3 regions of the Priestia sp. 10L35 genome follow, and region 1 is predicted to be linked to each of the others. Evidence: riboswitches for the same ligand, from Rfam matches in the RefSeq annotation. Region 1 holds a riboswitch; each other region holds the start of a gene.

Region 1 (3,275 bases):
GAAGAAATGACTGAAGCTGCTTAGCGATGCCAAATACATTTCCAATCAATGTAGTAAAAATCTCGCCCAACACAACTACCGTAAATAAAACATTCACCCACGCTGAGATATTTTTAACAACGGCACTCATCGGAATATCAAGTTGAAATGAATAAGGCAAATTGGAAAGGGCAAGATGAGTAGAAACAAGCATAAACGTAAGTACACATCCTCCTATTAAGGCCCCTTTTGTAATCACGCTCCTATCTTTCACCGAGCTTCCTAATGGGACCAAAACGGCCTGAGCCAAAGCTAGATTCAGGGAAATATATAAAAAGGGACTAACCGCCCACTTCCACTGCGTGACGAGCGTTAAATCCGGCTTCGTTTGAATCAGTGAGAAATAGCTGATATTCGGCATAAAGATGATAAAAGCAAATGAAAGCATCATCGGCACAACAAGAGAATTAACCATTAAAATACCGTTAATTCCTTTTGCGATAAATATATAAGTTAAAACAATTGTAAAAATCATCCCAACAGGAGGCCACAGCCCAAACTGTTCTTTTCCTATTGCTCCCGTACTCGCTAGCATGACTGAAGTTACTCCAAATAAAATGACAATCATTACACCGTTTACCACTTTTCCAAGCACATCACCAAATAAATATGTATTAAGCTGCTGATAAGAAGAAGCCCCAATTGCGTGCGAAAGCAGCATCATTTTTGAACCTAGCCAAATAAAAAACAAGCCGCTGACCAAAATTCCGACCATTCCAAGTTCCCCGTACTGTGTAAAAAATTGAACGATTTCCTTGCCTGTTGCAAAACCGGCTCCTACAACGGTGCCTACATACGTAGCAGCAACCTGCAGCGTGAGTTTCCACCTTTTCATGCCCATCACCCTTCTACCCTTCATAGTTCACTATATGTAGAAACGATAAAAAAAAGACGAGCCTTTTTACATGTAAATCTACGCATATCCCAGTGCTTGTGCCTTTTGGTTTATTTTTTTCATTTTCTTTTTGTATTTCTCACAAAAAACTCCTTAACCCCTAACATAACAGTCATTTTCAAACAAAATATACGGATATTTCCCCTTTAGCTTTTAAATTTTCCTCAATATTTGCTGGAAATTCACAATTTACTGTTGTATAATTTCTAAAAATCAGATAAATTATTAAATAAGTATTCTTTCTATTTAAAAAAATATGTTTCAATTATATACAATTGATTCTTATCATGAGAGGTGGAGGGACTGGCCCTTTGAAACCTCAGCAACCAGTCGTTAGAGACATGGTGCTAAATCCAGCAAGCAATTTATTGCTTGGAAGATAAGAAGGCGAAAAAAGTCTTCTTCTTAAGAAGACTTTTTCTATTTTATCGGCATATTGCATAAAACGAATCACTCGTGAAATAGAAGCGGAACAATTTAAGGAGGTTTTGACATGGGGTTACTTGAAGATTTAAAGTCTAAAATTTTAATTGGGGATGGTGCCACTGGTACCCTCCTTTACTCACACGGTATTGACAGCTGTTTTGAAGAACTAAACATCACCAAACCAGAAGAGGTTTCTCGTATTCACAGAGCCTATGTAGAAGCTGGTGCAAACGTTATTCAAACAAATACGTACGCTGCTAATTATCAAAAACTTGCCCGTTATGGATTAGAAGATTCAGTCAAAGACATCAATGTTGCTGGTGTAAAATTAGCGAAACAAGCTGCAAAAGATCAGGCTTACGTGGTTGGTACACTCGGCGGAATTCGTTCTTTCCAAAAAAACGCTATTAGTTTAGAAGAGGTTAAGCGAAGCATTCGTGAACAGATGTTTTGGCTTTTAAATGAAGGCGTGGATGGCCTTTTGTTTGAAACATACTATGATTTCGAAGAATTAAAAACCGTTCTTACACTGGCAAGAAAAGAAACGGATAAGCCTATTATTACTCACGTTTCCCTGCATGATATTGGCGTACTGCAAGATGGCCGTCCTTTAGCAGATGCATTAAAAGAATTAGAGGCGCTGGGAGCAGATGTTGTCGGGCTAAACTGCCGTTTAGGTCCTTATCATATGATTCAGTCTCTTGAAGAAGTACCGCTTCCTGATCGTGCTTTCTTATCTGCTTACCCTAATGCCAGCCTTCCGGCGTATGTGGAAGGAAAGCTGGAATATGAAACAAATGAAGACTACTTTGTAGAAAGCGCGCGTTTATTCCGCGAACAAGGGGTTCGCTTAATTGGAGGATGCTGCGGTACAACACCAGCTCACGTACGCGCAATGTCATCTGCCTTAAAAGACCTGCCTCCGATTACAAGCAAAGTTGTTAAAATGAGACCTGCCGTTACGGTTCAAGAGCGTGAGCAGCAGGATAAACCTCATATGCATGAAATTGTGAAGAAGCGCCGCTCGGTTATCGTCGAGCTAGATCCGCCTAAACAGCTTGGTCCGACGAAATTTTTAGAAGGCGCAAAAGCACTTGATAAAGTCGGCGTAGATGCTATTACATTAGCTGATAATTCTCTTGCCTCACCTCGCATCAGCAACTTGGCAATGGCAACACTGATGCAGCAAGAAACAAAAGCACGACCGCTTATTCATATTACCTGTCGCGACCGAAATTTAATTGGACTTCAATCTCATTTAATGGGACTTCATACGCTAGGAATGAATCAAGTACTTGCAATTACCGGTGATCCGTCGAAAGTTGGCGATTTCCCTGGCGCCACTTCGGTCTACGATTTATCTTCATTTGACTTGATTAGTTTAATCGCTCAGTTTAATGAAGGACTATCTTATTCCGGCAAACCACTTGGTCAAAAAACCAATTTTTCCATTGCAGCTGCCTTTAACCCAAACGTGCGTCACTTAGACCGAGCCGTTCAGCGTTTGGAAAAGAAAATCGACTGCGGGGCTCACTATTTCATTACTCAGCCTCTCTATTCAACTAAGCAAATTGAAGAGGTATATGAAGCAACCAAACATTTAACAACACCGGTATATATCGGTATCATGCCGTTAACAAGCGCAAGAAATGCTCGATTTATTCACCATGAAGTACCTGGAATTAAATTATCAGAAGATATTCTAGAACGCATGGATGCAACGGGAAATGACCGAATCCGCGGTGAAGTCGAAGGTCTTGCGATTGCAAAAAACTTAATTGATACAGCATATGAGTTATTTGACGGTATTTACTTAATTACGCCGTTTATGCGCTATGAAATGACCGAAATTCTAACACGCTATATTCATGACAAGCAACTTGTTACATCAGAAAGGAAGATATAAATGAGCTCA
Region 2 (3,275 bases), on a different contig from region 1:
CATACGCTGTTATTCACCTTTTTCATAGCACAATGACAAAAGCTGTTGGAATCGGCACGTTTGGAGCGTTTATTGGAGGCGTAGGGGGAATTGGGATTCTTGGAGCGGTTTATTTGAAGCGCAAGCGGTTGATTATGAAAGAAGTGAACAGCGGAAAGAATAATAAGTCCGTTTCGTTCTCTTCAATGTCCAAAGAGCTTGTAACGTACGCCGTTCCGTTTGTATTAGTTGGTTTAGCTATTCCTATCTATCAAAATATTGATACGTTTACGATTAACATGCTCTTTCAATCAATAGGATATGGACAAGCTAAAGCTGAAACGATCAACTCCGTTATTGGATTAGCCCAGATTTTGGTGATGGTGCCAGTATCGTTAGCGACTGCCTTCAGCATGTCACTGATTCCGGGCATTACGTCTTCCTTTGTGCAAGGAAATTTACGGGAAGTAAAAGGGGAAATTACAAAAACGCTGCAGCTGCTGTTATTTTTTACTCTTCCTGCTGCCGTGGGGCTTTGTTTATTAGGCAAGCCGGTATATATGATGATTTTTGGAGAAAAAAACAGTCCTGAAATCGGTGGAATTGTTTTACAATGGTACGCGCCTGCTGCCATTTTATTTGCTCTTTTTACAGTAACAGCCGCAATTCTCCAAGGAATTAATCAGCAAAAGAAGCTAATTTTAGGCTTGGGCTTAGGAATTGTTGTGAAGATAGTATTAAACGTACTGCTGGTTTCAAGCTTAAGAGAAATTGGACCGGTTGTCGCGACTTACGGAGGGTATGGTGTATCGGTTATATATAACTTTTATTTAATTGAAAAATCCATTTCTTACCGAGTTCAATCACTGGGACAAGCTGCGTTGACACCTGTTTTATTAGTAAGTGTAATGTCAGCCGCTGTGATTATCGGCAATTATACTTCTCACTATTTTTTAGAAAATAAGCTGTCTGTATCTTCACTTGCGATGAGCACATCTTGTATTTCAATTGCTTTAGGTGCTGCCGTGTATCTAGGGCTTGGCGTAAAAACAAGTTTAGGGCAATCCGTTGTATTAAATAGAAGAAAAAGAATGTAAAGGAGAGAAAGTAGTGTCAAAGCGATTTGTACTAACCGTGGCGGCTGGAGGGTGTATAATAATTTCCGGCGCGCTGCTGCTATTAAATTGGGAAAGATTGTTTGGAGATTATCGTCCCGTTCAAACAGCAACAGCTGTATTCAAGCTAGAAGTGGGAAGTCAAGATGTAGCGAGGACTACAGATTCAGATGATGCTCTTCACTATATGGTGAAAAAAGGACATTTAGATGAATATATTCATATGATGAATGAAAAAGGCTATATGTTAAAAGAAAAAGATATTGATCATAACCGACTTGTTTTTAACGATGGACAAGAGGATGAGCAAATTTATTCTAAGCGCTTTGCCAAGAAGTATACGATGATTGATGGAGAAGGGTAAAGGTTTTACATGGTATTTTAGTCTACTAAAATCTTATAACCCTACCTGTTTTTAAAGTTTTTTTGCGGAAAAGAAAAATAATATTGACAATTATGACAAAAAGCTTAATACTGACTTTATTACATAAAACAAATACAATTTGTTTCCTTATCAAGAGAGGTGGAGGGACTGGCCCTGTGAAACCCGGCAACCGCTGTCTATGACAGAATGGTGCCAAATCCTTAAGAGTGTACTGCTCTTAGAGATAAGGAAGAAGCTGAAACAAAGCTCTTCCTTATTTATTTAAGGAAGGGCTTTTTATGTATAAAAAACAATGAGGTGATAATTTGAACAAAGCAGACCGTATCAAACGAATGAAAACACCAGAAATTGATCCAAGGTATGAAGGACGAGTGCCTCCGGGTCAGGTAGTAACGGAGCGCTTTCCGATTTTACATGAAGGCGACGTGCCGGAGTATAACTTAGAGGAGTGGACGCTTCGAGTGTTTGGATTAGTAAACAAAGAAGTGACGCTTTCGTATCAAGATATATTGGACATGCCGCAAACAACGGTGAAATGTGATATTCACTGCGTAACGAGATGGACAAAGCTTGATAATGAATTTACGGGCGTGCTGTTTACAGACTTTTTAAAAGCAGTTGGCTTGGAGTTAAAAAGTAAATACATCATGCTACATGGAGATAATGACTATACGTCAAACATTGAGGTAAAAGATTTACTGAGAGACGATATTCTTCTCGCTCATTCCTTTAACGGAGAGCCGCTTACAGCTAAGCACGGATATCCGCTGCGATTGGTTGTTCCGCATTTGTACTTTTGGAAAAGTGTTAAATGGCTTCGAGGCTTTGAAGCTATTGATGAAAATCATCCTGGCTTTTGGGAGCAAAACGGCTTTCATCTTAGAGGAGATCCGTTTAAAGAAGAGCGTTTTTCTGGAGAAGATTTAGGCATTCCAGAAGATGAGTGGGTACATAAAGACTATGATTAATGAAAATGCCTATGCGTGTGCATAGGCATTTTGTCAGCGCTGCCGGTTTAATTCCCACACAACGTGGCGAAGTTCAGGCAAAATCAGCTTGGTCATAGCTAGACGAACAGCACCGCTTGATCCTGGTGTAGAAAAAACGGCTTTTTCGTTAATCGTCCCGGCAATTGCCCGGCTCATAATTGCTGCGCTGCCAATGTCTTCGGTGTAGCTCAGCATGCGAAACAGCTCGCCAAACCCAACGATTTCTTTATGAATCAGCGCTTGAACGGCTTCAATTGTGACGTCTCGTTTTGTAATGCCAGTCCCGCCGTTTGTGAGAACAACGTCAATGTCCTCAGCACTGCATCCGGCAAGTATCGCTTGTTGAATCGACGTTTGGTCGTCTTTTACAATTTCATAGGAAGCGACCTGCATGTCGTGTTCTTTCAGAAGTTGGATCATTAGCGCGCCGCTTTTATCGGTTTCTTTTGTGCGTGTATCTGATACCGTAATGACTTTGCAGCGAACGGGCTGTGTTGCTTTGGCTTTATGTTCATGTACGCTCATTATGTACCTCCTTTACGCTTCCGTACGCTTGTAGTCACCGTTTTTGCCGCCAGATTTTTCAAGCAGATACGTTTCGCCGATAATCATGCCTTTATCAATGGCTTTACACATATCATAAACGGTTAGAGCGCAGGCAGAAGCAGCGGTTAAAGCTTCCATTTCAACGCCCGTTGAGCCTTCCGTTTTAACAGTTGCTTCTATTAATAAACCGTACTGATCATTGCTTGTATCCCAGTCAAATGAAAGGTTTACGCCTTTTAATAAAAGAGGGTGACACATCGG
Region 3 (3,275 bases), on a different contig from region 1:
CCACAAGTTTTTGATACCAGTCGCAACGCCGCCGTTGCCGATTCCGAACACAATCATTAATAATCCAACGGCAATCATTAATACAATCGCTAAAATTTTAATAAGTGCAAACCAAAATTCCAGTTCACCATATGCCTTAACAGCTAAGAAGTTAACCGTTGTCATAATGACAAGCGCCGATAACGCCCAAATCCAGTTTGGTACATCCGGATACCAATACCCCATATAAATACCAACGGCTGTAATTTCAGCCATACATGTTACAACCCATAAAAACCAGTAGTTCCAACCTGTTAAATAACCAGCAAGCGGCCCTAAGTAGTCGCGTGCGTACTTGCTGAATGAACCTGCAACAGGTTTTTGAATCGCCATTTCTCCAAGTGCTCTCATAATAAAAAACATAATCATTCCGCTAAATCCGTACGCCAATAATATTCCTGGCCCTGCTAATTTAATAGCAGATGCAGATCCAAGAAACAGTCCTACCCCTATGGCTGCTCCTAAGGACATCAGCGTCACATGTCTTTCTTCTAACCCGCGTTTCAATTCTTTCCCCTGAGTTTTCCCCTGCATAAACGTCTCCCCTTTTTCCAATCTGTCAAAACGAGATGAACACAGCCTTTTTTGTTAGCGCTTTCATATAAATTTGTGCTAAAAGACAGCTAGGCTGTATATTTGTATTCTATCACCTTTCTCTCACTTTTCTTTTGTCGAAAAACAAAAAAATTATCTTATCATTTTGTTTAAACGCACAATTAGACATAGGCACTGCTTTTTTACTATGTATTTATTATTGCACCTAAGTAATAGTATTTTAAAAAAATAGAAAAACGCCGACTCAATTCCGTCAGCGCATCGTTCATTTTATGCTTTTTTATAAAAACTAGCATTTATCTCGCGGGTTCAAAAGTTTTACAGCCAGGTTCTTCCGTTTCAGAAACATGGTGACTACTTTCAGGACTCACAACGTAAATGGACTCTGCACTGCATTTATTTCCGGATTTCCAATACATGCACTCATTCACTTCACACAATACACCTTGGGCCACTGCTATCCCTCCTTTGCTTGTCTTATCTATTTACTACCCGAAATATAACGATTCTAACATTTTTACGCAAAAAAACCGCTTGTTTCTCAAGCGGATCTTTTTATTGCGTGTGTTCAACATACTGTTTTTTAGCTAAATATAACTCACGGCTCAGCGTAATCCGCCGTTCTCTCAAGTGCCTTAAGTTAGCCTGAAATTGTTCGTTAGTTGGCTCTTCTTGAATTAAGCGATACGTAAAAGAAATATCTTCATTTAACTGTTTAAAATCTTCCCATATCTCTTGAACTAGGGCGGATTGTTTTTCTTCAAATGAACGATTTTGATGCGTTTTTAGCGCGGCTAAAATTTCCTGCTGCCACGTTTCGTCTTTTATTTCTTTTGCTAATAAGTATAGATCTAAATAATCATTAATGCATAAATTCGTTTGTGTATTATTCAATGTCATCACCTTTTCTATACGAAATGTTTCTTCCTAAGAAGAGGATTTCATCATAGAAAAAGATTCCTCTTCTTATCTGTCAGAGCTAGGCTATGCTGGAATTAGCACCATTCAATAATTGTGGTTGCTGAGGTTTCAAAGGGCCAGTCCCTCCACCTCTCTAGATAAGAATATTTCGTTTTTAAATTATTTCTGACTATTCTAATATGTTTTATAGGTTACGTCAATAGCTTTTCAATAAAAAGAAAAAAGAAGTAAAATATGGTATGCTTTCATAAAGGATGGTGAGCACATGAAACGATATATGTTATCTGCTTTTTTGGGAAGCTTGCTGCTGCTTCTCAGCATTGCCTTTTCATCTACTTTCCATATTGCAATTGTCAAAACAACCGGAAGTATTGGAGGGATTATTTTAGCAGCAGCGGCTTTGATTATGAACGCGCTTGAAGCCCCCCCCTCCTCAGACAATACAGCTGGAGGAGCCGTTGAAGTACTAGATAAAGGCGCTGTTTGGGCTACTTATTTACTTTTACTTTCATTACCGAACCTCATCGCATGTATAACATCTTATGTTTTATGGACTCGCTGACATTCATCAACGTTACGGACGTTTTGCCACTTGGAAGCTCATTGATATTTGTTTATTTACAAAGCCAAGTTCACGATACACATGCTGTGCAAAATTCCCAGCATGAACGCTGAGTCTGATTTCAGGGTATCCTTTGATAGACAATTCATCAATTGCTTTTTGCATTAACGGCTTGGCTAAACCTTGCCCGCGGTATTCGGGTACAACATATAATTCGTAGATAAAGCCAATTTCTTCTTTTGAAAAGAAGTCGGTAGATGGGCCGATAAGACCCCAGCCTGCGAGTTTATTTTCTTGTCTTGAAACTAAATAATAACAGCCTTTTTCAAAGGCACTACCAACTAGTTCATTTACGCGTTCAGCTGACGGATGAAACTGCTTCATCGTTCCTTCAAACAGCGCATCAGCAGATTTCATCCGAATTTCCTGTAATTCTTCTTCAGTAGCTTTTGCAATCATTATGGATCTCTCCTTTCGTGTTCGTTTTCCACATGCGAGGATAAATTCCTGCAAAAAAAGTCTTCGCCTAAGCGAAGACTTTTATTTAAATTCAAAATGTTGTTGATGATTGCCTCGTTCGTCCGTCCAGTTAATCATAATGTCTAAACTTGCCGCTTTTCCAGGAACAGCAAAATTCGCGTAGCGAAAACGCTGACCGCTTTTGCTTAAGTTAGACCTTTCAATAGGAGAAAACAAGCTGTATTTCGCCTTGTTTTTTCCTTCGTGCCGAAAAGCTTGGACCTGCACGCGCTCTACGTCTTTTCCAATGTTTTCAACGGTTAATCCATATGTATGATAGACGTTATTTTTCCACTTTAGCTGATTATCTCCCGTCATGCTCGCTTTTGTCAGTTCAACCGACCATTGTTCAGATGATTTCTTCATTGGAAGCTTCTCAATCGAAAGAGCGCTGACATGAATGGCTGCAAAAGCAAGCCAAACAAAACAAAAAGTGCTGACTGTATAAAATAGTCTTTTCATAGATTTTGATCTCCTTAGAAATTTTAGTAGTAGCATTTCCTGTTCACTCAAAAATTATGATAAACGCTTTAACAAAAAAAGCCTCTCCATTTAGGAGAAGCTTCTTAAATTAATGCATAAGCAAATCTTTTTGTTTGTCTAATGAGTGTTTTGTATATAAATCTCTTTCAATCGCATATTTAGGACGCTGTTTCACTTCGTTAAAAATCTTGCCAAT

What was found. Region 1 has a riboswitch for S-adenosylmethionine ahead of AC1DEF_RS16970 (bifunctional homocysteine S-methyltransferase/methylenetetrahydrofolate reductase). Riboswitches for the same ligand answer to the same signal wherever they lie in the genome.
Region 2: another riboswitch for S-adenosylmethionine. It lies ahead of AC1DEF_RS05570 (sulfite oxidase-like oxidoreductase); the one in region 1 lies ahead of AC1DEF_RS16970 (bifunctional homocysteine S-methyltransferase/methylenetetrahydrofolate reductase).
Region 3: another riboswitch for S-adenosylmethionine. It lies ahead of AC1DEF_RS04705 (hypothetical protein); the one in region 1 lies ahead of AC1DEF_RS16970 (bifunctional homocysteine S-methyltransferase/methylenetetrahydrofolate reductase).

The regions. Positions count from the first base shown of each region.
Region 1 covers NZ_JBFTKA010000004.1:266,065-269,339, forward strand. Annotated here, with positions in the region: gene AC1DEF_RS16965 (YkvI family membrane protein) at 1-874, opposite strand, end outside; SAM riboswitch class I at 1,214-1,320, shown strand; gene AC1DEF_RS16970 (bifunctional homocysteine S-methyltransferase/methylenetetrahydrofolate reductase) at 1,428-3,266, shown strand; gene metH (methionine synthase) at 3,267-3,275, shown strand, end outside.
Region 2 covers NZ_JBFTKA010000001.1:1,075,161-1,078,435, forward strand. Annotated here, with positions in the region: gene AC1DEF_RS05560 (putative polysaccharide biosynthesis protein) at 1-1,076, shown strand, start outside; gene AC1DEF_RS05565 (hypothetical protein) at 1,090-1,458, shown strand; SAM riboswitch class I at 1,603-1,709, shown strand; gene AC1DEF_RS05570 (sulfite oxidase-like oxidoreductase) at 1,785-2,447, shown strand; gene AC1DEF_RS05575 (MogA/MoaB family molybdenum cofactor biosynthesis protein) at 2,481-2,993, opposite strand; gene moaC (cyclic pyranopterin monophosphate synthase MoaC) at 3,006-3,275, opposite strand, start outside.
Region 3 covers NZ_JBFTKA010000001.1:919,442-922,716, reverse strand. Annotated here, with positions in the region: gene alaP (alanine permease AlaP) at 1-573, opposite strand, end outside; gene AC1DEF_RS04710 (DUF1540 domain-containing protein) at 891-1,049, opposite strand; gene AC1DEF_RS04705 (hypothetical protein) at 1,150-1,494, opposite strand; SAM riboswitch class I at 1,558-1,659, opposite strand; gene AC1DEF_RS04700 (hypothetical protein) at 1,781-2,077, shown strand; gene AC1DEF_RS04695 (GNAT family N-acetyltransferase) at 2,090-2,536, opposite strand; gene AC1DEF_RS04690 (hypothetical protein) at 2,618-3,058, opposite strand; gene AC1DEF_RS04685 (glycosyltransferase family 2 protein) at 3,168-3,275, opposite strand, start outside.